3 regions of the Bacillus xiamenensis genome follow, and region 3 is predicted to be linked to each of the others. Evidence: predicted binding sites of a transcription regulator. Region 3 holds the regulator's gene; each other region holds the start of a gene.

What was found. The regulator Rex, encoded in region 3, represses fermentation and respiration genes when NADH is low (regulators of the CRP and FNR family bind a similar motif). The targets are predictions, from matches to a motif close to TTGTGAAATATTTCACAA.
Region 1: the regulator Rex is predicted to act here: its motif matches at 1,934-1,951, upstream of BK049_RS09355 (cytochrome ubiquinol oxidase subunit I).
Region 2: the regulator Rex is predicted to act here: its motif matches at 3,134-3,151, upstream of BK049_RS06545 (L-lactate dehydrogenase).

What each region holds. Positions count from the first base shown of each region.
Region 1 is NZ_CP017786.1:1,842,017-1,852,662, reverse strand. Features, by position in the region: gene cydB (cytochrome d ubiquinol oxidase subunit II) at 1-452, opposite strand, end outside; gene BK049_RS09355 (cytochrome ubiquinol oxidase subunit I) at 439-1,854, opposite strand; gene isdG (heme oxygenase) at 2,180-3,301, opposite strand; gene BK049_RS09345 (FecCD family ABC transporter permease) at 3,303-4,316, opposite strand; gene BK049_RS09340 (ABC transporter substrate-binding protein) at 4,313-5,251, opposite strand; gene srtB (class B sortase) at 5,270-6,022, opposite strand; gene BK049_RS09330 (ABC transporter ATP-binding protein) at 6,049-6,819, opposite strand; gene BK049_RS09325 (FecCD family ABC transporter permease) at 6,806-7,792, opposite strand; gene isdE (heme ABC transporter substrate-binding protein IsdE) at 7,826-8,713, opposite strand; gene BK049_RS09315 (NEAT domain-containing protein) at 8,791-10,572, opposite strand; gene isdC (heme uptake protein IsdC) at 10,592-10,646, opposite strand, start outside.
Region 2 is NZ_CP017786.1:1,311,986-1,322,631, reverse strand. Features, by position in the region: gene opuAB (glycine/proline betaine ABC transporter permease subunit OpuAB) at 1-587, shown strand, start outside; gene BK049_RS06560 (glycine betaine ABC transporter substrate-binding protein) at 587-1,468, shown strand; gene BK049_RS06555 (alpha/beta fold hydrolase) at 1,578-2,330, shown strand; partial or broken gene BK049_RS19730 (hypothetical protein) at 2,353-2,586, shown strand; partial or broken gene BK049_RS06550 (M20/M25/M40 family metallo-hydrolase) at 2,552-2,827, opposite strand; partial or broken gene BK049_RS18810 (YfcC family protein) at 2,824-2,973, shown strand; gene BK049_RS06545 (L-lactate dehydrogenase) at 3,189-4,136, shown strand; gene BK049_RS06540 (L-lactate permease) at 4,180-5,802, shown strand; gene BK049_RS06535 (LacI family DNA-binding transcriptional regulator) at 5,853-6,842, opposite strand; gene BK049_RS06530 (DegT/DnrJ/EryC1/StrS family aminotransferase) at 6,952-8,277, shown strand; gene BK049_RS06525 (HAD-IIB family hydrolase) at 8,252-9,118, shown strand; partial or broken gene BK049_RS06520 (Gfo/Idh/MocA family protein) at 9,115-10,161, shown strand; gene BK049_RS06515 (MFS transporter) at 10,219-10,646, shown strand, end outside.
Region 3 is NZ_CP017786.1:1,041,107-1,051,752, forward strand. Features, by position in the region: gene BK049_RS05280 (CPBP family intramembrane glutamic endopeptidase) at 1-197, shown strand, start outside; gene BK049_RS05285 (YdiK family protein) at 194-388, shown strand; gene BK049_RS05290 (NUDIX hydrolase) at 446-1,072, shown strand; gene tatC (twin-arginine translocase subunit TatC) at 1,113-1,871, opposite strand; gene BK049_RS05300 (twin-arginine translocase TatA/TatE family subunit) at 1,878-2,057, opposite strand; gene BK049_RS05305 (redox-sensing transcriptional repressor Rex) at 2,085-2,738, opposite strand; gene moaC (cyclic pyranopterin monophosphate synthase MoaC) at 2,754-3,245, opposite strand; gene BK049_RS05315 (ABC transporter ATP-binding protein) at 3,384-5,306, shown strand; gene tsaD (tRNA (adenosine(37)-N6)-threonylcarbamoyltransferase complex transferase subunit TsaD) at 5,578-6,606, opposite strand; gene rimI (ribosomal protein S18-alanine N-acetyltransferase) at 6,599-7,027, opposite strand; gene tsaB (tRNA (adenosine(37)-N6)-threonylcarbamoyltransferase complex dimerization subunit type 1 TsaB) at 7,053-7,742, opposite strand; gene tsaE (tRNA (adenosine(37)-N6)-threonylcarbamoyltransferase complex ATPase subunit type 1 TsaE) at 7,723-8,202, opposite strand; gene thiL (thiamine-phosphate kinase) at 8,213-9,190, opposite strand; tRNA gene BK049_RS05345 (tRNA-Asp) at 9,469-9,545, opposite strand; tRNA gene BK049_RS05350 (tRNA-Met) at 9,550-9,626, opposite strand; rRNA gene rrf (5S ribosomal RNA) at 9,645-9,760, opposite strand; rRNA gene BK049_RS05360 (23S ribosomal RNA) at 9,821-10,646, opposite strand, start outside.

The DNA.
Region 1 (10,646 bases), 800 kb from region 3:
TACATATTCATGCTTTGATCAATTGGCATGCCTCGTAAAATACTTGTGAATAACACACCGAGCAAAAATGGCGGAATCAGACTGCCAAAGAAGATGACCCAATCCCAGGTTTTGATCCAGGATGCTTTTTCAACCTTTCCTCGAAATTCAAAGGCGACTCCCCGCCCAATGAGCGCTAATAACAGAACCGCAAACGGAATATAGTATCCACTGAACATTGTGGCATACCAGTGAGGAAAAGCAGCGAAGATAGCACCTCCAGCTGTAATGAGCCAGACCTCATTCGCATCCCAGAAAGGACCAATCGTATTGATTAAAATGCGGCGCTCGTGCGCATCCTTTCCAAGCAGCTGCATGGACATTCCTACACCAAAGTCAAAGCCTTCTAAGAAGAAAAACCCAACAAACAATACTGCGACAAGAATAAACCAAATCTCGTTAAGATAAGCCATGATATGCGCCTCCATCAAATGGATCTGTAGACAGGTCCTTTTCATCCTTATGATCTGTATCCTCTTCAGAATGTGCCCCTTTTTTAATTTCTCGAATGAATAAGTAAGCAAGCACAATGGCAAGAATCAGATAAATGGTCGTAAAGCTAATCACTGAGAATAACAGCATGCCGTATGATACGTTTGGTGAAATTGATTGAGCAGTCGTCATCATACCAAAGACAGTCCACGGCTGACGCCCGATTTCAGTCATGATCCAGCCGGCTGAGTTCGCAATAAACGGGAACGCAATCATCCAAACCATCAAGCGTAAATACCATTTGTTTGATTCAAGTTTTTTTCTAAAGCTCAAATACAAACCAATCATACTAGCAAAAATCATCAGCATTCCGGCACCAACCATGACTCTAAAGCTCCAGAACGTTGTTTTCACTGGAGGAATGTAGTCTCCTGGGCCAAACTTTGCTTCATATTCTTTTTGAAGCGTCAGCATCCCTGGAACATCTCCGCTGAATTTCTGATAAGCTAAGTAACTTAAAGCAAATGGAATATTGATTTCACTGGAGTTTTCTTTTTTATCGGTATCAATGTTGGCAAATAATGTCCAAGCGGCGGGATCTCCACTATCCTTCCACAGCGCTTCACTTGCTGCCATCTTCATCGGCTGTGATTCCATGAGATGCTTCGCTTGGTCATGTCCAGAGAATGCTACACCTAAGCCAGAAATAAGCGCGAGTACCATGGCAATCTGGAATGATTTTTTGAAAAAGGCGATCTCTTGTTTTTTGATCATTTTATAGGCACTTACCCCTGCAATAAAGAAAGCACCTGTTGCCAGTGCACCAAACAGAACGTGCGGGAACTCTACCCAGAGCTGCGGATTCGTCACAAGCGCACCAAAATCATTCATTTCTGCACGTCCATTTTTAATCACAAATCCGACTGGCTCCTGCATGAATGAGTTGGCGAGTAAAATCCAAAACGCCGAAAAGATCGTACCAAGAGAAACAAGCCAAATACACAATAAATGAATTTTTTTCGGCAGGCGATCCCAGCCGAATATCCAAAGGCCAATAAAGGTTGATTCAAGGAAAAAGGCCAAAAGCGCCTCGATGGCAAGTGGCGCACCAAAGACATCACCGACAAACCTTGAATAGTCAGACCAGTTCATTCCAAACTGGAATTCTTGCAAAATACCTGTCACGACACCTACTGCAAAGTTAATTAAGAAAAGGTGACCCCAAAATTTCGCCATCTTTTTATAGATGTCTTTTTTCTTCACCACATAAAGGGTCTGCATCAATGCGACGATAAACACCAAACCGATGGACATAGGAACAAAAATAAAATGAAATAATGTCGTTGAGGCAAATTGAAATCTTGCTAAAAACAGTTCGCTCACAGCCTTACATCCTCCCTTACTTTCGCCTACCGAATGATTTGAGATATTTATGCTCACTACTTCACATAAAGTTCACCATTTGTTCAAACATTCACAAGTAATAGTCTATTTGAGTTGGTTCATCCGGTGAATTTTTACTCTTGTTTTTCATTCGGTTAGTTATTTATACCTGTACTTTACACCCATGCGCTTCAAAAATAAAGTAAATTTTACCTAAAAATTGGATGGTATTGTGTCAGTTATTTGAATACTTTGTCAAAAATATGTGACAGAAAGAAAAAAGCGCAAATAAATAGCGCTGCATATCATCCGCAGCGCTATTTATTTAGGCTTTTTTCTGTAAAGCTGGTCTTGTCACTTGCACTTCATAGTACGTAATCTTGTTTTTTAATAGCCCTTCAGGTCTTGCTTTTCCATGAGCGTGAGCATCACCAAACGCTTGGGATTTTGTCCAGTTCACAAAGTCTTCTTTTCGATTCCAGCGGGTATGAATGGTCACTTCATCGTAATCAGTTGTCTGCTGTGTGACCCACACTTCCATGCCTAAAAACCCTTCCATGAATTCTACTTGTCCCTGCTTGTTAAACCGCTTGACGAGGTGGTCTGCACTGCCCTTTTCTACTCTTACTTGGTTGTTTACAATGATCATGTTATTTTCATCTCCCTTTTGTTGTTTGATCGAAGCAATTGGAATAATAAGCGGATGCTCACCGTCCAAGTGAACCTCTGCCTGAATCCCAAAAACATCCTTGAAAAAGTCTTCTGTTAACACTTCTTTTGGTGAGCCTATTTGATGAACCTGACCACGCTTCATGGCAATGAGGCGGTCACAATATTTTGCTGCCTGCTGCAGGTCATGAAGAACCATTAAAATGGTGATCCCATGCTTCTGATTCAGCTGTTTGAGCAGCTCCAGTAATTCAAGCTGATGGGCAATATCTAAATACGTTGTGGGCTCATCCAGAATGATGGTATCGGTCTTCTGAGCGAGCGCCATCGCAATGTACGCCTTTTGCCTTTCTCCGCCTGACAATGTATGCAGCATCCTGTTTTCATTGCTGCGGCTATTCGTCACCTCAAGCGCCCACTCAACCGCTTCATGATCTGACTTCGAGCTCTTTTTCCAAATTGAACGATGCGGACTGCGTCCAAGTGTGACCAGCTCACGTACTGTCATAGATGGGATGGCTGTTCTTGTCTGCATGAGAACGGCGATCTCCTTTGCAATCTCCTGCGCCGTCATCTCCTTTTGCGGTATGTCATGAATGTAAATCATGCCGCTTTCAATTGACGTGAGACGTGCGGCCGCTTTGATAAAAGTCGACTTCCCTGACCCATTTGGTCCAATGATTCCAGTCACGCTTCCCTTTGGAACAGCTGCTGAAATGGAAGACAGCCGAAAGCCCCCTTGACGGAGACTCACATCATCCATTGCAATGACATCCAACTTAACCCCTCCCTTTCTTTTTTAATAAATAGAGGAAGAAAGGTGCACCGATGCAGGCTAGTAATATACCTACAGGCAATTCAACCGGTGTAAACCAGACCCGTGCCGCTGTATCGGCAAAGACCACAAGTACGCCTCCGCCCAGCATCGACATCGGCAGCAAATACCGGTAGTCATCTCCAATCAAAAGGCGGATAAAATGAGGAACGACCAGCCCGACAAACCCAATTAAACCGCTCACGCTTACAGCCGCTCCAGCTAAAAGTGCCGCCAGCGCAATTAAGAAAAAGCGGGTCCGCTCTACTTTAAGGCCCAAGAGCTGAGCCGACTCATCACCAAGCAAGAGAAGATTTGACGGCTTGATCGCAAAAAAGCAAAGACACAATCCAGCGAGCGCATATGGCGACACAAAGCTAAGATGATGCCAGCTCCGACCGTTTAATCCTCCTGATAAAAAGGGCAGAACGGCCTGCACACGCTCACTATAGAGCACCATAAACCCGTTCATCACTGCACCAAGCAGGGCATTGACTGCGACGCCCGCCAATATCAATTTAAGCGGTGAAACCCCTTGGTCAAATGACAGCATATACACAACAAGTGCGGCTAATAAAGCGCCAAGAAAGGCAGCGGCTGGAAGCAAATACGTGAATTGCGGCAAAACAATCATGCTGAGTACAGCAGCTAACCCGCCGCCAGCAGTCACACCAATGATGCCAGGGTCAGCCAGAGGATTTCGAACGACTCCTTGTAAAATGGCCCCTGATGCCGCAAGACAAGCACCGACGATGAAACCAATGAGGACACGTGGCAGACGTAAATCCATCACGATTTTTTCATGAACAGGCTGGCCTGATCCCATCAAAACAGCGATTACATCCGTCATCGACAATTGCACAGAACCTAATGCAAGCCCTAGACATGCACCTACACATAAAGAGAGAAACAGTCCCGGTAACAGCCACTTGCGTCTAGACTGCCTTTTTTGAAAATCTAGCTCTGGATTCATTTTCATGATGATAATCGCTTCAATTTCTTCTCTAATTCATCAATCGCTCTGATCACTTCTGCGCCTGGATTCGTCCCAAATAGATCGTTTGGCAGAATCTCAACGTGTCCATTTTTGACAGCTGTCACATCATGCCACGCCGCATTCTGCTTCATCTCACTCATAAAGCCTGCTTTGACGTCTTCGGGGTTGCTATGTGTCATGAGCAAAATGAGATCCGGGTCAGCTTCGATCACCTTTTCTGCATTGATTTGTGCGTATTGCGGGAATTTTTCGAGCGCCGGTTCATTCTCGGCAATGTTCACACCACCAGCGATATGCAGCAGATCACCGCTTAAAGATTGTGGTAGTGCCGCCATATATGTGCCGGGTGCACCGTATACAACGAGTGTTTTTACTTTTTTCTGTGGCTGCTTCACTTGCTTTATCCGCTGATTGATTTGATCATTGAGTGCTTGGGCCTTTTGCTGCTTCCCGAGCAAATCTCCGAATAACGTAATCTGACGCTGGATATCCTTCACCGAATTGGCACTTGTCAAAAGAAGCTGTGAACCAATTCCTTCTATAGTCGAGATGTCCTTTTTATTTAATGATTCATTCCCAAGCACCACATCGGGCGTTAAACTAGTGATCAGCTCTACATCAAATTGATGTGTTGTGCCGATCGTTTGTACGGATTTTGCCTTTTGTAGACTCTCTGGCAATTCGGCAGTAGGCCGGCCGACGACCTCACCACCTAAGGCATAAATGATGCTCATATCGCCAGTCGACAATGAGACAATACGTTGAGGTGACTCATGAAACGACAACGTCCTTCCGGAAAAATCCTTTATCTTCAGTGCTCCTTGCCCGCTCCCTTTTTCGGCGGGTGCTGCCTGACTGCACCCGCCAAGGAGAAGCATCAGGACGAGTCCTGCCAAGATCACATGTAAACATTTCAACCGTCTGTCTCTCCTTTTCTAGTAAACTTTCTTTAGCTTCGCTTGTACCACGAGACGTCTGTTTTTAGGTGCCAGTACATGATCACAGGTTGATAGGGTGAGGATCAAGTCATCCGTGGACACGTCTGTCTTTGTTTTGTAAATAGACTTCTTACGCACCGCTTTTAAGTAGTGCGCATATTCGCCAAGATCCTGAAAATCAGTCTGAATATAATCGAAGTCGACCGTTGTTTCATACACAGCAAAAATCTCTGCTTCATAGCTTTGATACAGCGTATCGTACTGAAATGTCCGGTGCTCTTGGAAAAAATCTTTTTTTAAATAGTTTGTGAGTCCAGCGAACATGGATCCATCCCGCATCCGGTGGCCATACACCACTGTATTTGGGCTTTCATGCAAGACGTCATTCCGATAATCCATAAAGATACTGCCTGCCCGGGTGTTGTCCTTTACATAATTGCGAGTTAAGTAGAATGCATTATCGCGAGATTGTACAATTGGATACTGAATCATCGTGTCCTTCATATTGATCCAGCCGACAATGTCTTGATTCACCTTTCGCAGGTCATCAAATGACTGACGGATTTCTCCTGGTTTCCGCTGTTTATTCATTTCATTCTCTTGTGTGTACAGCGTCTGAGCCTTTGCAAGTACCTGACGATTTTGGTAATAACCGAAGATCTCGAAACCGATGGCTGTACCGCTATAAATGAATACACCTAAACAGACGATCGTCAGCATCCGCTGACCGAGCCGCTTTCCTCGTTTCATACTGTTTCACCTGCTTTTTGCACAACTTATATCCCAACAGGTACGATGTACATCCCTGTTTCTGCGTCCTGTCTAATCGTGACGGACACGTGATAAATGTGACGCACCATCTCTTCTGTTAACACATCGTTTGGCTTTCCTTCTCTGATGATCTGTCCATCCTTCATCGCAATGATGACGTCGCTGTAGCGAACAGCCTGATTCATGTCATGCAGCACCATGACAATCGTTAATCCATGCACGACATTGAGCTCTCGAATGAGTTCAAGAATGTCAAATTGATAGTAAATATCCAAATAGGTCGTCGGTTCATCTAAGAATAGGATCGGTGTTTTTTGCGCCAGAGCCATCGCAATCCATACACGCTGCCGCTCTCCGCCTGACAATGAGGCGAGCGGCACCTTTCGCTTTTCCGTCAGCTTTGTACAGGCCAGCGCCCACTCAATGGCTTTCTCATCCTTTTCCTTGTCACCGCCGCGCATCGTCTGATAAGGCGTTCTCCCGAAGGCCACAACCCGTTCGATGGTTAAATCAAGCGGCGCTTCATTTTGCTGATGAACAACAGCCAGCTTTCTCGCCAGCTCCTTTGGCTTGAACGCATTCAGCTCTTGACCGTCTAAGTAAATCTGCCCTTTATTTGGGCAATGATTATGTGCCATCAAGGAAAGAAGCGTGGACTTTCCCGAGCCATTTGGACCAATAATGGTTGTGATTTTCCCCTTTTCAATCCGTGTTGTAACCGATTGAACGATGTTTCTCTGCTGGTCATAGGAGAATGACACCTCACGAATGTCCATGAAGACGATCCCCCTTTCTTAATAAAAAGATCAGAAACGGCCCGCCAATCACAGCCATGATCGTAGAAGCAGGGATTTCATTTGGCGCTACAAGCGTTCTGCCGAGCGTATCAGCCGTCAAAATGAGCAATGCCCCGCTTAATGCAGAAAATGGAATCAGCACCCGATGATCCGAGCCGACAAGCCTTCTTGAAATGTGCGGAATGAGCAGCCCGACAAAGGCAATCACGCCCGCTACTGCAGCTGTCACCGCTGCTAGTAACACCGCCGTCACTGAAATCAAAAGGCGCATTCTGGTCACACGCAATCCTAAATTTTTCGCTGTCTTATCCTGAAGGGCGAGCAGGTTACACCATCTGCTAAAGAAAAGTGAAGCGACAAGACCGGCGACACCATAGACGCCGATTAAACGGACATCTCCCCATGTTTTCATCGTGAGATTCGACTGTCCTGACTGATTAATGGTGATATTAAAATAGCTGCAAATGGTGACAAATGCCTCTGCCATCCCAGTAAACATGGCATTGATGGCGATCCCAACCAAAATCATACGGATCGGGCTTAAACCGCCCTTCCAAGACAGGACGTATACGAGGAAACATGCAATGGCCCCGCCTAAAACCGAAAATAAAGGAGAGTAGAAATAAAATTGAGGAAGCGCTGTAATCGCCATTAAAGAAAAGAAGCTGGCTCCTGATGAAATGCCAATGACGCCGGCATCCGCTAACGGATTTCTCATAACCGACTGCAGCAGGACACCGGAGACAGATAAAGCCGCCCCTGTAAACATTGCAATGAGCATGCGGGGGATTCTCAAATCTTTAATGATTTCTACCTGTGCATGTTGACCGGTGATGAGCCCTTCCAATAATTCAATCGGAGTGACATGAATGCTCCCAGTAATGGCGGAATAAATAAATACGCCGACCAATAAGAAACTGACTATCAGAAACAAAAACCCTGTTTTTTTCATCTTGAACGTCCTTTTGTCATTAAGATTCGCCGCTTATGACGGATACAACATACGGGTCAATTCCTCTAATGCCTCTGCTGCTTTTAAATTCCCTGTTGTCCCGAATAAGCTTTCTTCTAGGTCGTACACTCGACCTTGCTGGACTGCGTTAAAATGCTTCCATATATCATTTGTTTTGAATTCTTGATCAAACATACGGACGACTTCATCTGGCATCCCATGGGCGGCCCGGAGAATGATATCTGGATTGGCTTTTTGTAAATACTCTGTATTGGATGCCAAATACTCCATCTTCTCACCTTTGACGATGTTCTCTCCTCCTGCGATACGCACAAGATCACCGATATATGAATTCTCTGTTGCCACTAAATAACTGCCTGGTACACCAAGCAAAATGAGAACGGACGGTTTACTCTTTCCCTTCGTCCTCTCCTGTATGTCTTTCTTTTTTTGCTCAAAGTCAGACACAATGCGTTTGGCTTGTTTCTGTCTGTCATACTTTTCTCCAAGCTTTGTGATGGCTTTCTCCATGTTGTCCAGACTTTCAAGATTTAAGTATGTGGCAGGGACACCTGCTTGTTGAAAAGGTGTCTCTAAATCGTATTGAAGGGTCGTGACAGACAAGACATCTGTCGGTTGAAGTGATTGGATGATTTCCATGTCCGGGCTCATTGGGTTGCCGACTTCTGGCAGTCCTTTGTAACGAGCTGGCAAGGATTTTTGACTTGTTGGAACCCCGGCAAGATCCACCTCTAGGGCATCCATGATCTCTGCAGCAGCTACAGTCGTTGCCACAATGCGTGCACTTGATTCTGCACTTTTTTTGCCTTTTGCTGAGCTTTCAGCTGACTGTGAACAGCCTGACAAGATCATGCACATGCTGAGAGCAGCGATCAAGGTCCATAGCATTCGATGCTTCAAAAAACAAAAGCCTCCTTTCGAAAAAAGAGCGTGGATGCGCCAAGATGAATGGCGCATCTCACTGAAAATAGATCATTTTATCTTGTACGAGTTTGATACTTTCTCACGAGCACGAATAACGAGCCGCCGAATAAAAGAAGATACACCCAGAGAAGAGAGGTATCTCCTGTTTTCGGGTTCAGCTGTCCAGTCTCAGACTTGGTTTGGTCATCTGATGGGGTAAATGTCATTTGCTCTGCACCCGTTTCCTCTGGTGCCAAATTCACAAGCTGGTTTGTTTGAGAATCGTGATCATTTGGATTTTTAACAAAGCCGATACCCTCATCGTCTCCAATCACCGTCGCAATCCCGCTTCCTTCACCAAGTGCGATTCCTTTTGTGTCATAGACAAGCTTGACATCATATTGCTCATGGTAATTCGCAGCTGGAATATCGATCTTCACACGTGCCATCTGATCACTGCTTAAACTTTTTGTTTCATATTGAATCACTCGTGTATCTGCTTTTTGGTCTGTCTTTGCCACAAGTGTCTCTGCATATTTCCCGCCAGTCCCTATTTGGAAGGACGTGATGGCTGAGCTGTTCTTCACTGTATATGAAACGAAATAGCGGTCATTTTTCACCACCAATGTCGCAGGGCTCACGACGTAATCGTTCATTCGAGACAGCTCATCCTTGTCCGCTTTCTTTATTGAAAAAGGAAGCTTGTATACACCATCTTTTAGCTGCGCAGTCTCTTGATTGGCTCCGCCGTTAGTGGTTTCTGCGGCTGGTGTATTTGGTGTTGGTGTTTCAGAAGAAGCTGGTGTCTCCTCTTCTACCTCACCGTCCTTCAGTGGAGCGATACTATTTGAATCAAATTGAAAACGAATATCGTACGTTTGGTCATAGTGAGCGGCGGCTACCACAATGTGTACTTTTCCTTTCACCGCTTTTGTCAGATCAGCTACATCAAATGAGACCACTCTTGTGTTCTTCGCTTGATCTGTGCTGACAGTCTTCACTTCTTGATATGAACCGTTCTTCTCTGTTTTCAAAGAAGCAACAGACGTATGGTCCTTCACCGTAAAGGAAATGGTTTGTTTTCCATTTTTGACGGTTAAAGATGCAGGGTGTGAGAAGTATTGGTTCATCCGAGATGCCTCATCCTCATCTCCTTTGAGCACACTATAATTGATACGATACACACCATCTTTTAATTGATTTTGTGCAGAATCATCAGGTGTTGTCGATTGATCGTCAGGCGTTGTACCGTTTTGATCATCCGGCGTTGTTTCGCTATCATCTGGTGTTGTGCCGCTGTCGTCCGGTGTTGTTTCGCTATCATCTGGTGTTGTGCCGTTTTGATCATCTGGCGTGGTGCCGCTGTCGTCTGGTTTCGCAGGCGTGACAAGTGTGAGACTGCTTGGATCGAAAACAAGCTGTACGTCATACGCTTCGTCATAAATAAAACCGCCTAAATCCCAGTAAATTTTGACCCAGCCATTTAATTTCGCTGATAAATCGGCTACATCAAACTTGATCACACGTGTATTGGCTGTTTCATCCTCACTCACCGTTTCAGTAGTGACGAGAGTGCCATTTTGTTCGACCTTAAAATCTGTGATTTCTTTGCTTTGTTTTAGTGTGACATAGGCTGTCGTTTTGCCGTTTTCCACAATCAACTTAGCTGGCTTTTCTGTATAGGTATCCATCATGGACGCTTCACTGCTGCCATTTTTTAAAATAGTGAATCCGGCTGTATATTCACCATCAGCCAGCGATGCCGCTTGAGCCGTTCCTTGAGGCAGCTGAAACGCAGTCAACAAACTGAATAAGACGAGCAGAATGGCTGCGTTTAGATGAAAAAGACGTTTCAAAAGGTGACACTTCCTTCCGTCAATGCTTGATGATCCACTTTCTCGCTAAAAACCCGCCTGAGCATAGGACGAGC
Region 2 (10,646 bases), 270 kb from region 3:
GGCAGCCAATGCTTCAGACACTTGCGCTCGTTGTGACAGCCGTGATTATTTCGATTGTGATCGGGGTTCCGATTGGTATTTGGGCTTCACAGCAAGAAACTGTGCGTAAAATTGTCACACCTATCTTAGACTTAATGCAGACAATGCCTGCATTCGTTTATCTCTTACCAGCGATCTTCTTCTTTAACATTGGCGTGGTTCCTGGGGTTGTGGCATCGGTTATTTTCTCTATGCCGCCAACGATTCGTATGACCATTCTCGGTATTAAACAAGTACCAGCCGATTTAATTGAAGCAACAGAAGCGTTTGGTTCTACGACATTCCAGCGTTTATTCAAAGTTCAGCTTCCGCTTGCAACAAAAACGATTCTGGCTGGGATTAACCAAAGTATCATGCTTGCTTTATCCATGGTCGTCATTGCGGCAATGGTAGGTGCGCCAGGACTTGGTTCAGAAGTATACAGTGCGGTAACGCAGCTGAAAACAGGTATTGGTTTTGAAGCTGGTATCGCCATTGTGATAGTTGCGATTACACTGGATCGTATTACACAAAACATTAAAACGAAAAAAACCAGGGGGAATGCTTAATGTGGAAAAAGTCTCTCTACATTGGGATGACCGCCCTGCTCGTCTTTTTACTAGCCGCATGTGGTGCACAATCAGATTCAAATGCAAGTGCAGCACAGCAGGTCAATAAAACGATTATCGGGATTGATCCAGGTTCAGGTATTATGGCCTTAACCGATCAAGCGAAAAAGGATTACGGCTTAGAGGATTGGACGGTTGTGTCTGCATCAAGTGCAGCCATGACAGCCACGTTGAAGAAATCCTACGACCGTAAAAAGCCAATTATCATTACTGGCTGGAATCCTCACTGGATGTTTACCCGCTATGATTTAAAATATTTAGATGATCCGAAAAAATCATATGGTGATGAAGAAGAAATTCACACCATTTCACGTAAAGGATTTGCGAAGGATCAGCCTGAAGCAGCTAAAATGCTCAGTCAGTTTAAATGGTCTCAAGATGACATGGGCGAAGTGATGCTTGATATCCAGGATGGCGTCAAACCGAAAGATGCTGCCGCTAAATATGTGAAAAAACATAAAGATCAAGTGGCTAAATGGACAAAAGGCGTGAAAAAATCGAATGGTGATAAAATCAATCTTGCCTACGTTGCGTGGGACAGTGAGATTGCAAGTACCAATGTTGCGGCAGAAGTACTGCGAGATCTTGGTTTTAAAGTAACCTTGACTCAGGTTGAAGCGGGTCCAATGTGGACAGCAATTGCAACCGGAAGTGCTGATGCATCATTATCTGCTTGGCTTCCAAATACACATAAAACGTATGCAGCGAAGTTTAAAGGAAAATATGATGACCTCGGTACAAGTATGAAGGGTCTGCGAATGGGTCTAGTTGTTCCGACTTATATGAAAAACGTGAACTCCATTGAGGATTTGAAAAAATAGCCAATTATGTAATAGTTCCCTTATAATAGAAGGGAGCATATGGAAAAAGCAGTCTGCTCAAAAAGCGGCTGCTTTTTTCATATACATAAGGATGGTGGACGAATTGTCGATGGTGAAAAAACCAATCATGGTTTTCCTGCATGGCGGAGGAGTGAGCAGCTGGATGTGGCAGGAGCAGATTGAAAAGTTCAAAGAAGCGTATGATTGCTATACCCCTGATCTCATCGGACACGGGACAAGAGCAAATGAAAAGTCGTTTTCTATGCGAGAAAGCGCCGGTGAAATCATCTCATGGATTGAACAGCATGCGCAAGGTCGTATAGTCATTCTCATTGGCTTTTCTTTAGGTGCGCAGATAGCCGTTGATGTGCTATCGAGAGAGCCAGACATCGCAGACATTGCAGTCATTAACAGCGCCCTTGTGCGGCCATTGCCATGGCTCTATTGGATGGTAAGACCGATTTTACCTCTCACTTACCCGCTGTTAAAAAAAGAATGGTTTATCCAGCTGCAAGCTGAAAAGTTAGGAATTCCAAGCCAAGCGCTCGGTAACTATACGGCTGATTCAAAACAGTTGCAGAAGGAAACCCTGCTTACCATGTTTCAAGAAAACCTTCATTACAAGCTCCCACACACATTTCAGCAAGCGAAGGCACGGATTCTTGTCACAGTGGGGGAAAAGGAAAAAGGCATCATGAAACGGTCAGCGAAAAAAATCACACATGCACACCCAAAGGCAGAAGGGTTCATTGTGCCGGGCATTGGACATACGTTTACTTTTGAAAAGAAGGAACTTTTTACGGACATGATCAAGAGCTTTATAGAGGAGCGTGCGTTACCAGCGGAATTAAAGGAGATATAGGGAGCCATGCCATTTTGCCATTCATGTGAGGAAAGATAAAATATCCGTCACCTGTATCAATCCAGAAGAGCTGACGGCAGAAGTTCCATATTAAGATGGCGCCGAAAAAGCCATTTCTCTGTATGATGAAACGAGAATACCTGTACAAGATATTGTCGAGCTGGCGAGATGTGTCATTCATCTATCAAGGGTGTCCTGTGTAAAAGAAATCATGACAGATTTTACGATGAATGCTGCTGAAGGGATTGGTATATAGCTTCAGTCAAACTCTCAATGCCGGTAAAAATCGAAGAGCGGTCGAATGTCATATAAGGGTGATGAAGCCCTGGTTTTAAATCACAGCCTAAACCTAGCATCGTCGATTTAATATGCGGGATTTCTGCTGCATAAAAGTGAAAGTCTTCTCCACCTGTCGTCACGATTGGAGGATCGAGCTGCTCTTTGCCTAGAACTTGCTCTATGGCATGTGACATGATCTCGACAGCTTCTTCATTCATCAGGGGTGTTGATGGCTGTACTTGCTGCAAGTGGCATCCTTTATGTGAAGTGGCTGCGTTTTAGGGTGCTGCTTGCGCTCATTTGGTTTGTGATCGGTCTTGTGTTTATATGTATTGGCGTGATGATCAACTGGGGACCTTATTAAACATGGATGAAGCTGCCGAAGAGTGTTTGGTAGCTTTTTTTCTGATGGAAAAATGTATGGAGACAGCGGTTTGAAACCACAATAAGGGTGTTCACAAATTCGCTACATATTTATTTAAGAAACCCCCTTGAAAAAGTTTGTGAAGTATTGCACAATATAAATGTGAAATAATTCACAAACAAACAACTTAGTTTTACTCAGGAGGATGAGGAGACATGACAAACGAAAAAGTAAACAAAGTAGCACTGATTGGAGCAGGCTTCGTCGGCAGTAGTTATGCCTTTACATTAATAAATCAAGCGATCACAGATGAATTGGTAGTCATCGATTTGAATCAAGATAAAGCAATGGGTGATGTCATGGATTTAAACCATGGGAAAGCATTTGCCCCGCATCCTGTGAATACTTGGTATGGAGATTATGAGGATTGTCAGGATGCTGACATTGTATGTATCTGCGCTGGTGCAAACCAAAAGCCAGGTGAAACAAGACTGGACCTTGTTGAGAAGAATTTAAACATATTTAAAGGCATTGTCGAAAACGTAATGAAAAGCGGATTCGATGGCATTTTCTTAGTTGCTACAAACCCAGTTGATATTTTGACATATGCGACTTGGAAATTCAGCGGACTTCCGAAAGAACGAGTCATTGGCAGTGGAACCACTCTTGATACCGCAAGATTCAGATACATGCTAAGTGAGTACTTTGAAGCAGCAGCACACAACGTACACGCGTACATCATTGGAGAGCATGGGGATACTGAGCTTGCTGTTTGGAGCCATGCAAATATCGGAAGTGTACCGATCGCAGAATTAATGAAGAGAAATGATCAATACAAACAAGAAGATTTAGATGAGATCATGGAAAATGTGCGTCATGCCGCTTATCAAATCATTGAGAAAAAAGGTGCCACTTATTACGGTGTAGCGATGAGTTTAGCCCGTATTACAAGAGCCATTTTGCACAATGAAAACAGCATTCTGACTGTCAGCACTTATTTAGATGGAGAATACGGAGCAGAAGATGTCTACATTGGTGTACCTGCCCTTGTGAACCGAAATGGTGCAACAGAAGTGATGGAGCTTGCACTAAATGACACAGAAAAAGAAAAATTCGCACATAGTGTGAATGTGTTAAAAGGGATTTTAGCTCCTCATTTTTAATCAAACAAAGGCAACCTATCTGAGCAGAAAAGGATGAATCACTATGTGGCAGCAAATATATGATCCGTTTGGTAATGAGTTCGTGAGTGCATTGGTGGCGATGCTTCCAATCTTGTTTTTCCTACTTGCATTAACTGTATTTAAGTTAAAGGGTGTTTTGGCCGCTTTTTTCACCTTGATCGTCAGTTTTGTAACAGCTGTATTCTTCTTTCATATGCCGGTTGAAAAGGCATTATCTGCTGTGCTGCTCGGTATATCTAATGGGCTGTGGCCGATTGGATATATCGTGATCATGGCTGTATGGCTCTATAAAATTGCTGTGAAATCTGGAAAATTCGATGTTATTCGTTCTAGTATTGCAGGAATCTCTCAAGATCAACGTTTACAGCTCTTATTAATTGGTTTTAGTTTTAATGCATTTTTAGAGGGAGCAGCCGGATTTGGTGTACCGATTGCGATCAGTGCCGCTCTCTTAACAGAGCTTGGATTTAAACCACTGAAAGCCGCTATGCTCTGCTTAATTGCCAATGCTGCGTCTGGCGCATTTGGAGCAGTGGGTATTCCAGTGATTACAGGGGCGCAAATGGGAAATATGCCGCCGCTTACTTTGTCTCAAACCTTGGTATATACGATTCCGTTTATTTCATTCTGTATCCCGTTTCTACTCATTTTCATTGTAGACGGCTTTAAAGGGATCAAAGAAACGCTGCCAGCCTTGCTTGTTGTGAGTGGAAGCTATGCCATTTTGCAGGCTGTGACCATGGTGACGATGGGGCCTGAGCTGGCGAACATTATTTCAGCTTTAGCAAGTATGGGGATGCTGGCTCTCTTTCTCCGAAAATGGCAGCCAACACACATTTACCGTGAAGAAGGAGCACCAGCCATTGAACAGAAACAAACGTATAGCGGCATTGAGGTGCTGAAGGCTTGGTCTCCGTTTTATATCTTAACGGCTGTGAGTACGGTATGGAGTCTGCCTGCATTTAAAGCGCTGTTTGCTGCGTCTGGCCCGCTCAATTGGACAACCATTTTAGTGAAAATGCCGTTTCTGCATCAGCAAATTGTGAAATTACCGCCAATTGCCCAAACAGAAACACCGCTTGATGCGATCTTTAAAATGGATGTCATCAGTGCAACTGGTACTGCCATTCTCATTGCGGTCATGCTGACAGGATTGTTTAGCCGGCAGATCAAATTAACAGAAGGCGCTGCCTGCTTACAAGCAGCAGTGAAGGAGCTTTGGATACCTGTTCTCACGATTTGTTTTATTATGGGGTTTGCCAACTTGGCGAACTTTGCTGGACTAAGCTCTGCAATTGGTCTCGCGCTTGCCAAAACAGGCGATTTGTTCCCGCTTGTCAGTCCAATGCTTGGTTGGATCGGTGTGTTTATTACGGGGTCTGTTGTGAGTAACAATGCCCTATTTGGTAACCTTCAAGCAGTCACCGCTTCTCAAATCGGCTCTCAGGCAGGTTTGTTAATTGGGGCGAATACGACCGGCGGTGTCATGGCGAAATTAATTTCTCCACAATCTATCGCCATTGCAACAGCAGCTGTTGGAGAAACAGGGAAAGAATCTGAGCTTTTCAAAAAAACAGTGAAGTACAGCTTCATCTTGCTCGGCATCGTATGTATATGGACATTCATTCTTGCTCAATTTGTATAGGTTGATCGATTGATTGAAAAATGAAAGACTGAGAAATCTCTCAGTCTTTTTTATGTGGATTCTCGTGTGACAAGCCGGGTAGGCAGCTGAATATGTTCACGCTGTAATGGTTTTTGGTCTTGCAGCAGCTGGATCATTTGTTTCACAGACTGCTGGCCAAGCTCGACGATGGGGATGTCGATGGTGGTGATCGTTGGAGCTGTCACCTCACAAATGTCTTGGTTGTCATAACCGATCACCGCTAGATCCTTAGGGATTTGATAACCATATGAAATGGCTTGTTTAATAAGTCCTGCTGCCACCTGATCATTGCCGGTGAAAATCGCATCAGGTGCATCCGGCATCCCGTGGATTAAGTCCATCAAACGAAAGCCGTCCTCAATGGTAAAAGCCTCGCCGAACAGCCAATCTTCTTTAAGCGGCAAACCGTGAGCAGAAAGCGCGTCAAGATAGCCCTGCTTTCTTTGTTTTTGCGCCTCGCTGCTTTCTGTATCAAAGCAAAATCCAATCGATGTACGCCCTGATTGAATCAAGTAGTCAACCGCTTTATAGGCAGCTTCCCGCTCATCATATCCAATAATCGGAATGTCTGCTGTATGATGATACTCATTTGCCATTACGATCGGGCCGTTTGCTAAAAATGGCTCGATTGTTTCCCACTTATTTTCTAACGCCCCCAATATGACACCATCTACTTCTTTTCTTTTTAATAATTGAAGCCCTTCACGTTCTACTGATTCTTGGTAAAACGTCTGGAGCACGATGGCTTTATACCCTTGATCCAGTGCTTCCTTTGAGATGCCTTTAATCAATTGTGCAAAAAAAGGATGATCCACAGCTGGAACAGACACAGCAATGGTTTTTGTCTGATGTGACCGAAGGGTGCGAGCTGCTGAGCTTGGTGTATACTCCATTTCTTTCATCACCTGTAAAATGTGCTGGCGCTTTTCTTCTGATACATATGGATGGTTGTTCAGCACCCGAGAAACAGTGGTCGTTGAAACCCCGCAGCGTTTGGCAATTTCATAAATTGTACACATATTAACAAATCCTTTACACAAAGTTATTGTTCTGAAATCGATAACATCATTTACAATGTGAAACAAGTTAAATATTAACAAATGGAATTGATTAATTGGAGGGAATGGAGTGCAAATATTGACGAAGATATTAGGTAAAAGCAAGGATTATCTACCGTTGCTGGATATGATTAATCAAGGTGTTCAAGTAAAGGCTGATTCAGTTGAAAAGAATCTAGCAAATGAAAAGCTTGCTGCGTTCCTTGAGCAAGATATTACGCGTACTGGTTTGGAAAAAATTCTCTTCCATTATAAACAAAATAAGGAAAAAAAGATACCGTTCCTGCCGGTAGATAAACTGATTTCAGAGGATGAGATCGACGATATTATGCAAGTACTGAAAGAAGTATTAAGTTCAGGCCGTTTTACGTCAGGCCCTTATATTCCAAAGTTTGAAAAGACGCTTGCAGAGTACTTAGGGAAAAAATATGTCATTGCCACATCAAGTGGAACAGATGCCTTGATGATCAGTTTAATCTCAGCAGGCGTCCGTCCTGGAGATGAGGTGATTCTGCCCGCCAACAGCTTTGCTGCAACAGAAAATGCAGTGCTTGCGATTGGTGCGGTTCCAGTCTATGCCGATATTGATCCAGACACCTACTGCCTAGCGCCGAGTGAAATAGAGAAACATGTGACAGAGAAGACAGTGTGTATTCTCCCGGTTCATTTGTATGGAAAACAAGCGGATATGAAGGCCATTTCGGCAATTGCGAAACGGCATGGTCTATCCATCATTGAGGATGGCTGTCAGGCGATTGGCAGCAGCGGGCTTGGGGCATTTGGAGATGGACTTGTTCTCAGCTTTAATCCGTACAAAAACCTTGGAGTTTGCGGAAAGGCAGGAGCCATCGCGACAAATGATGAAGCCCTAGCCGAAAAATGCATGGAAATCAGCTATCACGGCTTTGAAGCAGGAAAGAAAAACGTGAAGCGCAGTGACTATGGCTTTAATTCTAAGATTGATAACTTACAGGCCGCAATCGGATTAGAAAGAATGAAATATTTAGGTTTACAAAATTTTAAACGCTTTTACTTGGCAAAGAGATACATAGATCAGCTGCAAACACTGGAGGACGAAGGCTACATAAAGCTTCCGAAGCTAACAGAGGATCATGTATGGCATCTATTCCCGATCAGAGTGGTGAAGGGAAGCCGAGATGAGCTGGCAGAGAAATTACTGGAGATGGGCATAGAAACAGATGTCTATTACCCGGTTTTATCGCATCAGCATCAAACGAATCTTGTTTCTCAAAAGTATAAACAAACGGCACTTCCACATACGGAAAAAGCCGTGCAGCAATTACTCCACTTGCCGCTTTACCCAGGTATGCCGCTTAAAGATCAGGAGAAAGTCATCGAGGGGGTCCATCATGTTATCAAATCTTCCATTCAATAAAAAGCTTGTGCCTCAACCGCAACATCCGCAGTGGATCGTCTTCTGTGATTTCGATGAGACCTATTATTCTCACGGAATGACCGAGGAGCAGAGAGAGGATGTAAAGCGGCTGGAAGCTTTTGTGGCAGAAAAAAGCGAGGCTGGACAGCTCATGCTGGGCTGGGTAACGGGAAGCAGCCTCGATTCTGTTACGAGCAAAATGGAGAAAGGCGGTTTCTATCAATTCCCGCATTTCATTGCGTCGAATTTAGGAACTGAAATCGTGTATACATCAGAAGCCAAATTTGGAAAGACGGATGCAGAATGGATGAAACGGCTTGATGCACAGGGCTTTTCAGACGAAAAAATCGAAGGTATTCTGCAAAGCGTACGTGAAAAGGGGATCACCCTTAGGCCGCAAACGCAGCTGGGCAGCTCTGGGTATAAAAAGAATTTCTATTATCAGGAGCAGGATGAACGAACAGACCTCCATCATCTATCGTTCATACAAACACTTGCGAAGGAGCGGGGTGTGGCGGTGAACATCAACAAATGCAACCCGCTTGCGGGAGACCCTGCGGATTGCTATGACGTTGATTTTTTACCAGTGGGAACAGGAAAGGATGAAATCGTTCGTTTTATGCTGAATCAATATGATCTGTCAAAAGATCAGGGCTTTGCTTTTGGTGATAGTGGGAATGATCTGCGGATGCTTCAATCCGTCACGCACGGCTTTCTTGTCCAAAATGCAACAGCCGAAGCCAAACGGCACCATCATCAAATTTGTCATCATGGGTATGCAAAAGGAATCTATGAAACACTGAAAACAGTGATGTATAAACATGAGGAGGCACATTCATGAAGAAAATTGGAATTGTTGGAGCAGGGAATATTGCAAAAGCACATGCTAGAGCATTATCAACGATCAAAGGTGCAGAATTATCTGGGGTCTATGACTTGCACGAATCCGTCGCACAAGGATTTATTAAACAGTACGGCGGACGTGTGTATTCCAGTATCGAAACACTAGCGGATGCATCAGATGGATTGATCATTGCTTCCCCTAACTTCTGTCACAAGGACCATGCCCTTCAGGCGCTTAGAGCAGGACAGCCGATTTTATGTGAAAAACCGATGGCTGTATCGTTAAAAGAAGCGAAGGAAATGGTGGAGACAGCCAAACAGTTCCAGGTTCAAGCCAGTATGGGCTTTAACTATCGCTATTTATCATTTGTGAATATTTTGAAGAACTTGATCGCCAATGGTGAATTAGGACGCGTTTTGACAGTACGGACACATTTTAAGAAAAATAGTGCCCTTAGAAGAAAGACATTTTCGTGGAGAGACAGCGGCGAAAGTCTGCGTACAAGCGGTGCATTAGGAGATTTAGGGATTCATTTGATTGATATGCTGTGGTACTGATTTGGCAGTGAAATGAAAAAAGAATCCCTTAATACGAAGATGCTGACACATGTAAAGGAAAAGGAAGAGAAAAAGGTACAGGTCGATGACCATACCGAAATTTTTGGGCAAATGGAGAATCAAGTGTTCTTTCATTTGGTGACGTCCAAAAGTACGCAGCCGGAGGAATGTGGATTTAGTGTAGAAGTGGTGGGTCATGACAAGGTTTTTAAATACCATACAAACATGAAAAACGAATATGAAATCAGTGATGGCTTGTGTGTAGAGCGTCATCAAATGCCGCAAACATTGCTGACAGATCCACCAAATGAATTTTATGGATGGTCTGATACATTCCGTGATCAGCTGATGCATTGGGTAAATACAAACTCATATCCATCTCATATGAAGGTAGCTGATTTTGCAGATGGTTATCGCGCGCAGGCTGCGCTGAATACGTGCTTCGAGAGGGAAGAGGCTGTCGTCTCTGCCCGCGCATATTAATGAAGAGGTGGAGCGGAGGATATCATGACTCCGCTCCTTTTTAGAGGAAGTGAAAAGATGAAAAAGGTGTTTTATTTTGGCTGTATCTTTTATTTTTTTATTGGGACCATTCATGTGTTTTTTGGCAGTTTAACGCCTTATTTGCTGTCTAGTTATGATAAGGGTCCTGGGGAATTATCTTCTTTAATCTTCTTTCAGTTTATTGGCTTTTTGACAGGGGTTCTTTTGTCGCCAATACTTGTCAGGAAAAAAGGCTACGGTGCTGTATTGACCATGGGATTGCTGCTGATGATCGGAGCGCTTCTTCTTGGCCTTTTGGTGCCGGGCTGGACGATTCTTGTGGTGGCAGGTTTTTTCCTCGGAAGCGGTGCTGGCAGTCTTGAGACAACAGCCGGGGCATATGTCATTTCAATGGCAAACAGTGCAAAGCGAATCAGCATTATGGAGGTCTTTTTTGGATTAGGTGCACTTTTATTTCCTCTATT
Region 3 (10,646 bases):
CCCACTTCTTGCTCTATACCGCAATGGGCTTTACTTTTTCTTTCTTATATGCAAAAACAAAACGAATCATTGTTCCAATCGGCGCACATATGCTAATGAACTCGCTCGTCATTCTTGTGCAGATTGAGCCAGTAAAAAAAATGATTGAAGAACAAACTCAAACAATGCAAATGATTATTGGAGGCTTTTTCTCATGAGAAACCCTGTCGTATGGGGCATTATTTATTTTGCCGTAGGTGTGGCGTTCACCTATATGGCCATTCAAAATCCAGGTGATATGTGGTCATTTTACAACATTTTGCTGATGGTGTTTGCGGCCTATAATATTAATATCGCGTTTAAAATGTTTGCTTTTTCTGTCAAACTGAAAAAACAGCAGCAAAAATAAACCAAAAACCATTTTCCTCTGCTTGGAAAATGGTTTTTTTATGGAGGGGATGTCTTCATGGAACAGGAAGAACTGAACATCATGAATGATCGTCATGAAACGATAGGTACAGCCGCCCGGTCTGATGTTCATGCCCAGGGCCTTTGGCATGAAACATTTCATTTCTGGCTTTTAAAAAAAGAAGATGACACAGTGTTCCTTTATTTTCAGCTTAGAAGTCCCGAAAAAAAGGATTTTCCTTCTCTCCTTGATATCACAGCAGCAGGCCATCTTCTCGCAGCTGAACAGCCTCCTGATGGTATGAGAGAGGTCGAAGAAGAGCTCGGTCTCTCCATCCCTTTTAAGGAAGTGACCTATACAGGAATCATCCAAGATGAAATTCATCTGCCATCGTTCATCGACCGTGAATTTTGCCATGTGTATCTTTATATGGAGCAAAAGGAACACATGGATGTTCATCTACAGAAAGAAGAAGTTGCTGGTCTTTATAGAGCAAAGTTAATGGATGCACAGCAGCTTTTAACAGGAGAATGCGAAAGAATTCAGATCGAGGGCTTTGACGTTGATGCAGCCGGAGAACGACGTGAGGAAAGCAGAGAAGTAGACGTACAGGATTTTGTCCCGCATGAGTCCGCATATTACAAGCACCTATTTCATGCAATCCATCAATTCCTTTCACAATAGAAAAAGCATCGTGATCACATGTTGGATCACGATGCTTTTTTTATGAGACATCAGCACTTTCTTTCTCCTCTGTTTGCTGCATTTTGCGATAGGTCACTCTTGAAATGATAATACTCACTTCATACAAAACGAGCATTGGCAAGGTAACCATGAGGTGAGAAACGAGCTCTGGCGGTGTAATCAGTGCGGCAATGACAAGGAGGACAAAATAGGCATACTTCCGTATTTTCGATAAGAACATCGGTGTAATGATGCCAAGTCTTGTGAAAAACATCAACACGACAGGCATCTGAAACAAAAACCCAAATGGAAGTGTTAACTGCATCAGAAATGTAAAATACTCATGAATCCCAATCACTTGTTCCACATGTAAATCATTCGACATCCGCATCATAAAATCGACGACAAACGGGAACAAAATAAAATAAGAGAAAGCCACACCGCTCAAAAATAAAAGCAGTGCAATCGGAATGTAAGCAAGTGTCACCTTTCTTTCTTTTTCATATAAGCCAGGACTCACAAACGCCCAAAGCTGATATAAAATCACGGGACACGTCAAAACGAGTGCAATGACAAATGCGAACTGCATAAACACGTACAGTGGATCTGTGAGCTTAAATGCGTTCAATGTCAATGTTGCCGCTTCATCAGTATTTTGCAAATACACAATGACCGGCTTAGCGAGAAAAAAACCTGCCACCATAAAGGTGACAAAAAACATCGCAATGATCACTAAACGTTTTCGCAGTTCCACAATATGCTCCATAAGCGGCATATCTTTGACATTCATGAAGCTCATCCTATTCTACTGATCTTCTTTTTTCTTTTTTTCTTCCTGATCATCAGCTAAACCTTTTGTGGCATTTTTGAATTCACGTAATGTATCTCCTGCTGCTCTTCCTAATTCAGGAAGCTTTTTCGGCCCAAAAATAATGAGCGCAACAATCGCAATTAGAATCAAACTTCCAGGACCAATCGGACCCATTTGCTCCACCCCCTTTACCCCTTTTCGTCAGTCCTCCTGCGTAACAGAATAATGCTTTAAGAAATACACAAGAGACTGAAGTTCAACCGCCAAATCTATATGATGAATTCGAATGTGTTCCGGCACATTCAATCGAGCCGGCGTAAAGTTAAGGATTCCTTTGATGCCAAGGGCAATCAAACGATCTGTAATGGACTGAGCTGCTACGGCAGGTACTGTCAAAATCGCAACAGGAATATCTCCTACCTCTTGAACATGCTCTTCAAGCTTATCCAAATCATAGACAGGCACGCCGCCTATCTCACTTCCTATTTTACTCTCATTGACGTCAAAAGCCATTGAAATTTTTGTATTATTATTTTTGATGAAATTATAGTGTAAAAAAGCAGTCCCTAAATTCCCGACACCGATGAGCATGACATTCGTCATTTCATCTTGGTCAAGGGTTTTTCTGAAGAAGGTCAAGAGGTAATCGACATTATAGCCATACCCTTTCTTCCCAAGTGCACCAAAGTACGAAAAATCTCGGCGAATAGTGGCAGAATCCACTTTGACTGCATCACTAAGCTCGGCCGATGACACCCTTTGTTTTCCTGATGCATGCAGATTTTTTAAAAAGCGGTAGTAAAGCGGCAAACGTTTGGCTGTCGCTTGTGGAATTTTTGACTGGTCTATATTCATATAAGATCCTCCAACTTAAATATCAGATGCTCTGTGAAAATCACCGTTTTTCCCGCCTGTCTTTTCAACTAGATAGGTCGGACCGATGATCATGCCTTTATCAATCGCTTTACACATGTCGTAAACGGTCAGTGCACATACTGACGCAGAAGTGAGCGCTTCCATCTCCACACCCGTACTTCCTTTTGTTTTCACCTGTACTTGTATGTTCAGAATGTGCGCATTTCCGTCTTCCTCCCAATCAAAGGAGATATCCACGCCTTTTAGTGCAAGCGGATGACACATTGGAATGATATTGGACGTTTGCTTTGCTGCCATGATGCCGGCTACCTGTGCGACAGACAGCACATCCCCTTTTCCAATTTCACGATGTTGTATTTTATCAAACACTTCTTTTATCATACGAACGCTTGAAACAGCAACGGCGGTTCTCACTGTAGACGATTTATCACTAATGTCGACCATCTTTGCTCTTCCTTGTTCGTTAAAGTGGCTAAATTGACTCATCTTTCAACGCTCCCTCACTCAAATCATACACTATTTTTCCTTATCTGTCTTTCATTTGACCATGGCTGTCGTCTATAAGATTTGCCGGTTTACTGCTGATAAGCTACACTTAACATATTATAGCAGAGGTGAAGTTACATGATGATTCTACAAGTGAATCAGCTGTCAAAATCGTTTGGCGCTGATACCGTTTTAACGAATATAAAATTGGAAGTCAAAGCAAAGGATCGTATTGCCATTGTCGGCCGTAACGGTGCAGGCAAATCCACGCTTTTAAAAATCATTGCCGGTCAAATGTCTTACGAACAAGGTGAGATCATCAAACCGAAAGACCTATCTATTGGTTATTTAGCACAGCACACCGATGTGACGTCTACACGTACGTTAAAGGACGAACTCCTATCGGTTTTTGATCATTTAAAAGAGATGGAACAAGAGATGAGAGCCATTGAAGAACAGATGGCTTCTTCCACAGGCTCAGAACTAGATTCCCTGATGAAAACCTATGACAGGCTGCAACAGGCTTTTAAAGATCAAGGCGGCTATCAATATGAAGCAGATGTCCGCTCCATTCTTCATGGACTCGGCTTTAGCCATTTTGAAGATCACACAACCGTCCAATCCTTAAGCGGCGGCCAGAAAACCCGTCTAGCGCTTGGAAAGCTCTTATTGATGAAACCAGAACTCTTAATTCTGGATGAGCCGACCAACCATCTAGATATTGATACCTTATCATGGCTTGAGCAGTATTTGCAAAATTATACAGGGGCGATTCTCATCGTTTCCCATGACCGATATTTCTTAGACAAAGTCGTGAACCATGTATATGAAGTATCAAGAACAGCCATGAAGAAGTTTGCGGGAAACTATAGCAAGTATCTTGACCAAAAAGCTGAACAGCTAGAGCGTGATATGAAGCTGTATGAAAAACAGCAAGAAGAAATCTCGAAGCTCCAGGATTTCGTCGATCGCAACCTAGCAAGAGCCTCTACAACAAAACGCGCTCAAAGTAGACGGAAGCAGCTGGAACGAATGGATCGCTTAGACAAGCCATTAGGTGATGAAAAATCGGCAAGCTTCCATTTTGATATTACAAGACAGAGCGGTAACGATGTGCTGAAGGTACATGATCTTGATATTAGTTATGATGAAAAAACGCCGCTTCTATCCTCCCTCTCTTTTCATATAAAACGCGGGGATAGCGTGGCACTGATTGGTCCTAACGGGATCGGCAAATCAACTCTTTTAAAAACATTAACGAATACGCTGAAGCCTGTAAAAGGAGATATCATCTTTGGCTCTCATGTGACGATTGGCTACTATGATCAAGAACAAGCCAAGCTCACATCATCCAAGAAAGTACTTAATGAGCTTTGGGATGATTATCCGCATATGACTGAAAAAGAAATTCGGACATGCTTAGGGAACTTCCTTTTCTCAGGGGATGATGTCTTAAAGCCTGTACATGCATTAAGCGGTGGAGAAAAAGCACGCCTTGCCCTCGCAAAGCTGATGCTGCAAAAGGCCAATTTCCTCATTCTCGATGAACCGACGAACCATCTTGACTTAGATAGTAAAGAAATTTTAGAGAATGCACTAATTGATTATCCAGGAACCATTTTGTTCGTTTCGCATGACCGATATTTTATCAATCGCCTGGCAACAAAAGTACTCGAGCTCTCACCAAATGAAACAACTGAATACCTCGGTGACTACGACTACTATCTTGAAAAGAAAAACGAACAATTAGAGCTTGAAGCACTTCAAACTCAGGAGACGCATAAAAAACAAGCAGCAAAACCAGTAGAAACAGCCAAGCTTTCTTATGCGGAAGAAAAAGAATTGAAAAAGAAAGAAAGACAAAAACAACGCAGAATCGAAGAAATTGAAGAGCGGATCGCTGTTATTGAAGACAAGCTCGCTGAAAATGAACAGCTTTTGTGTGATCCTGCTATTTTCCAAGATCATGAGAAGGTACAAGCCATGCAAACAGAAAATGATTCTCTCAACCAAGAGATGGAATCCCTTTTTGCAGAATGGGAAGATCTATTAAATGCTTAAAGAGCGCCCTAACGGGTGCTCTTTTTTCTGTGAGCGAAAACTTCTTATCCACAAAAGTACCCACAACAACTTCTTGATTATCCTTAAATATATTAAAGTTATCCACTTTATCCACAGTGTTTTAATCACATATCCACATAAAAGATCCTGTTTATACACATTCTTCTCATTTTAAAACAAAATTTTCTAACAATTGTGGATATATAACGTTTACATGTGAATAAATCGTTTTCATTTTCATAAAAAAACCCCTGTATATCCACAGGAGTTCTCATTCATAGGACACAAGCGGCAATCCCGGCTGACCATTCATAGCCATATCGCCTCTTATTCCTTTTTCAAACGCAATGGTTCCCGCAGCAGCAATCATAGCTGCATTGTCTGTACAAAGAGACAATGGCGGAATGATAACATTGACTTCAGGCAGCTTCGCAAAGGCTGATGTTAAGGCTTCTCTAAGGCCTTTATTGGCAGCAACCCCACCAGCTAAAACGACTTGCTTCACACCGTACGCTTCAGCCGCTTTTAATGTCTTTCCGACTAGCACCTCAATGACGCTTTCTTGGAAACTTGCAGCCAAATCCTCTGGAGCAATCGTTTCACCTTTTTGAGACGCATTGTGCAGTGTGTTGATCACAGCTGATTTTAAACCGCTAAAACTAAAATGGTAGGAGCCTTCTTCAAGCCATGCGCGAGGAAGCTTGATTACAGGCTCCCCTTCATGTGCTAATCGATCAATGTGAGGTCCACCTGGATATGGAAGACCCATCGTCCGAGCCACTTTGTCATACGCTTCTCCAGCCGCATCATCCAATGTTTCTCCAATGACCTCAAAAGACCCATGCTCTTTCATGAGAACGAGCTCAGTATGTCCCCCAGAAACGACAAGAGCTAAACATGGAAACACCAGTTCATCAACGAGCTGGTTCGCATAAATGTGTCCAGCAATATGATGAACACCGACAAGTGGAATTTGATGTGCGAAGCTCAGTGCTTTGGCTGCATTGACACCTATCAATAGTGCACCGACTAAGCCCGGTCCTTCTGTCACAGCAATGGCATCTAAATCCTGAAAGGTCATATTGGCCTGAGCCATCACTTCTTCTAATACGATGGTCATTTGTTCCACATGATGTCTTGAAGCGATTTCTGGCACAACACCGCCAAATCGTTTGTGACTTTCTATTTGTGAGGCGACAACGTTCGCTACAATCTCTTTCCCATTTTTCACAATGGACGCAGCGGTTTCGTCACAGCTTGTTTCTATACCTAATATGAATCGATCTTTTTGTTCACTCATTTATATTCACCCACATGACTAATGCATCTTCCCCATTATCTGTATAATAGTTCTTTCGAATAGAAGCTGGTCGGAAACCAAGTTTTTCATAAAGGGATTGTGCTGGAGTATTCGATACCCGCACCTCTAATGAAAGATGATCTGTCTTTTTTTCTTTGCAAAATTCCATAACATATCGCAGCAATGCTTCTCCGTAACCTTTTCCTCTATGCTCAGGCAGAATCGCAATGTTCGTAATTTGTGCATCGTCCATGACAATCCAGACCCCGCAATAACCAACAGGCTCACCAGCTTCTTCGATGAGGAAATAATGGCTGTATTGGTTATGGAGAATCTCATAGACAAACGATTCTTTTTTCCAAGGTGCTGTAAACGAATGCACTTCGATCGTATACACCTCAGGAATGTCCTCTACTGTCATTCTTCGAATCCCTACTGTGTGGAGATTATTTTTGTCCTTCAAGCCATTTCACTTCCGCTTCTGCCAAACGAATATAGTTAGGAACTAGCTGATGTACATCTTCAGCAGAGCGATCTGCCCCTAAACATGCAAGCACTGAAGGTCTTGGATTATGAAATGTCCCCTCCGCCAAAACAGCCTTTTCTCCAAGTACGGAGCGAATGCTCTCTTGATGAAGATGCACATCATGTCCAAGAAATAAGACAGGCTTCCCCTCCTTCTTCAGCTCTTGAAGCCAATCTGTGAGCAGGATATTTTGGTCTGGTTTGACTTCTTTTATTTTTCCAGCTTCAAACGTATATAGCCCAGTATAAACTTGTCCTCTTCTCGCATCAAATATAGGCGAGATCCATCCATCAAAATATTGAGCATTAGCTGCCAGCGTTTCTAAACTTGAAACAGCAGATACCGGAATAGACAGCGTCCAAGCGAGTGTTTTTGCAATGGTCACACCGATTCTGACACCAGTGTAAGAACCAGGTCCTTTTGCCACAACAATTTTGCTTAATTCACTCGGCGCTATACCGCATTCTTTCATCAGTGCTTCAACTGTCGGCATCGCTCGGACTGAATGATTCTTTTTTAAGTACGTAATGCTTTCTCCAATCACAGTGTCGTCTCGGACAAGAGCAATTCCTAGTGTGTGGTTTGACGTATCAATCGCCAGTATGGTCAAATTCTTTCATCTCCTTACAAAGGGTCTCATAGCGCTCCCCTTTTGCATAAAACGTGAGATGACGTTCTTCTTCACGTTCTGTTCTCAGCATTTCAATTTTTAAATAGGATGAAGGCAATTGTGGCTCAATGAGATGTGCCCATTCAACCAAGCATACACCCTCTCCCTCAAAATATTCTTCGAGCCCAATATCTTCTTCCGCATCTTCCATACGGTACACGTCCATATGATAAAGTGGCAGCCTGCCATCTGTGTATTCTTTTATAATTGTAAAAGTAGGGCTGTTGACGATACGGGTAATACCGAGGCCTTCTGCAAATCCTTTTGAAAAAGTGGTTTTACCTGCGCCTAGATCTCCTTCTAATGTCAGTACATCTCCTGGCATCACAAGTTTGGCCAAGGCAGCGGCAATTCGTTTCGTCTCATCCGCACCTTTTGTTTTCCACGTTAACTGCACGATGGGTGTCACCTCATTTCTTAAAATGATTATATCCTTTTTTCATTAATATTGTTTGTTGATCATTGTCTTTTAAGATCACACTGGCTGCTTCATCACCTTTGACTTGTCCAATGCACGTAACCTGAATGCCCTGCTTTTTACATTGTGTCTCAAAGCTTTCCCAATCAGCCGCTGGAATCGTACCAGTTAAAACAAAGTCTTCTCCCCCGAACAACACCCATTCAAGCCAGTCTTTACGTAACAACGGTAAATCTGGGTGCTTCGGAAGCTTATCAGCTTCGATTTCCAACGTCACATGACTGGCTTCCGCAATTTCGTTCAGCTCACTCGCTAATCCGTCACTCACATCATTCAAGGTCACCCGGGGGAAGCTTGAACAAATAAGACCAGCAGCAACGTGCGGCTGCGGCATTTTGTGACGCTCAAGAAAAAAAGCAGTGTCGATTGAATGTGCAGCATTCACTTCATTCATTAAGAGTGATAGCCCAGCAGCAGCTGAACCTAATTCACCTGTGACAAAGACAACATCTCCTGCCCTGGCACTGTGACGGTAACAGGCTGCTCCCTTTGGCACTTCACCAATGACCGTCACTGTAATAACAAAGTCACTGCGGGTGGCTACCGTATCTCCACCGATTAAATCCATATGATAGGTGTCAGCCAAAGCGTTCATTCCCTCGTAAAGAGCAGTGACAATTGCCTCATCACCATGAGGCGGGATCGCAATGGATACAAGATAATACTTTGGGGTTCCTCCCATGGCCGCAATATCACTTACATTAACTGCCAGTGCTTTAAATCCAACTTCAAAGGGTGTGGAAAAATCAAATCGAAAATGTACATGCTCCACCATTGTATCAACACAAACGACCTCTTCACAATGTGAATGAGGTTGATAAACACTAGCATCATCACCGATACCCATGACCAAAGAACGCTGATGTGTTTCTTTTGGTGTAATTCGGCGAATAAGATCAAATTCATCCATAAAAGACAGCCCCTTCATCCAATCAAATGATTGAGTAGACATGATGTCAGACACAGTTAGTATTAGTGTAGCGAATATGAGCCTCAGTTCCAACTAAAAATGATATAAAGAAAGCCTGGTATAAAAAAACCAGGCTTTGTTGAATGAAGTCATTATCTTTTCTTTTCACATATAGTGTAGCCAAACAGACGATATTTCATCGCATCATTCATACTTGTTGAAAGAAAAAGACATAAAAAAAAACGAAACTATACGTTTTCGTTTACAAGTCATAAAAATGGCGGTCCGGACGGGACTCGAACCCGCGACCTCCTGCGTGACAGGCAGGCATTCTAACCAACTGAACTACCGGACCATTTTGGTTGCGGGGGCAGGATTTGAACCTGCGACCTTCGGGTTATGAGCCCGACGAGCTACCGAACTGCTCCACCCCGCGACGATATAAAAACAACAAGCTTGGCGGCGTCCTACTCTCACAGGGGGAAACCCCCAACTACCATCGGCGCTGAAGAGCTTAACTTCCGTGTTCGGTATGGGAACGGGTGTGACCTCTTCGCTATCGCCACCAAACCTGATGGAGAGAATGTTCTCTCAAAACTAGATAACAATGTTCATACTTCACATTAAATATAGGTTAAGTCCTCGATCTATTAGTATCTGTCAGCTCCACGTGTCACCACGCTTCCACCTCAGACCTATCAACCTGATCATCTTTCAGGGATCTTACTTCCTTGCGGAATGGGAAATCTCATCTTGAGGGGGGCTTCATGCTTAGATGCTTTCAGCACTTATCCCGTCCGCACATAGCTACCCAGCGATGCCCTTGGCAGAACAACTGGTACACCAGCGGTGCGTCCATCCCGGTCCTCTCGTACTAAGGACAGCTCCTCTCAAATTTCCTGCGCCCGCGACGGATAGGGACCGAACTGTCTCACGACGTTCTGAACCCAGCTCGCGTACCGCTTTAATGGGCGAACAGCCCAACCCTTGGGACCGACTACAGCCCCAGGATGCGATGAGCCGACATCGAGGTGCCAAACCTCCCCGTCGATGTGGACTCTTGGGGGAGATAAGCCTGTTATCCCCGGGGTAGCTTTTATCCGTTGAGCGATGGCCCTTCCATGCGGAACCACCGGATCACTAAGCCCGACTTTCGTCCCTGCTCGACTTGTAGGTCTCGCAGTCAAGCTCCCTTGTGCCTTTACACTCTGCGAATGATTTCCAACCATTCTGAGGGAACCTTTGGGCGCCTCCGTTACATTTTAGGAGGCGACCGCCCCAGTCAAACTGCCCACCTGACACTGTCTCCCTGCCCGATAAGGGCAGCGGGTTAGAAGGTCAATACAGCCAGGGTAGTATCCCACCGATGCCTCCACCGAAGCTAGCGCTCCGGTTTCCAAGGCTCCTACCTATCCTGTACAAGCTGTACCAACATTCAATATCAGGCTGCAGTAAA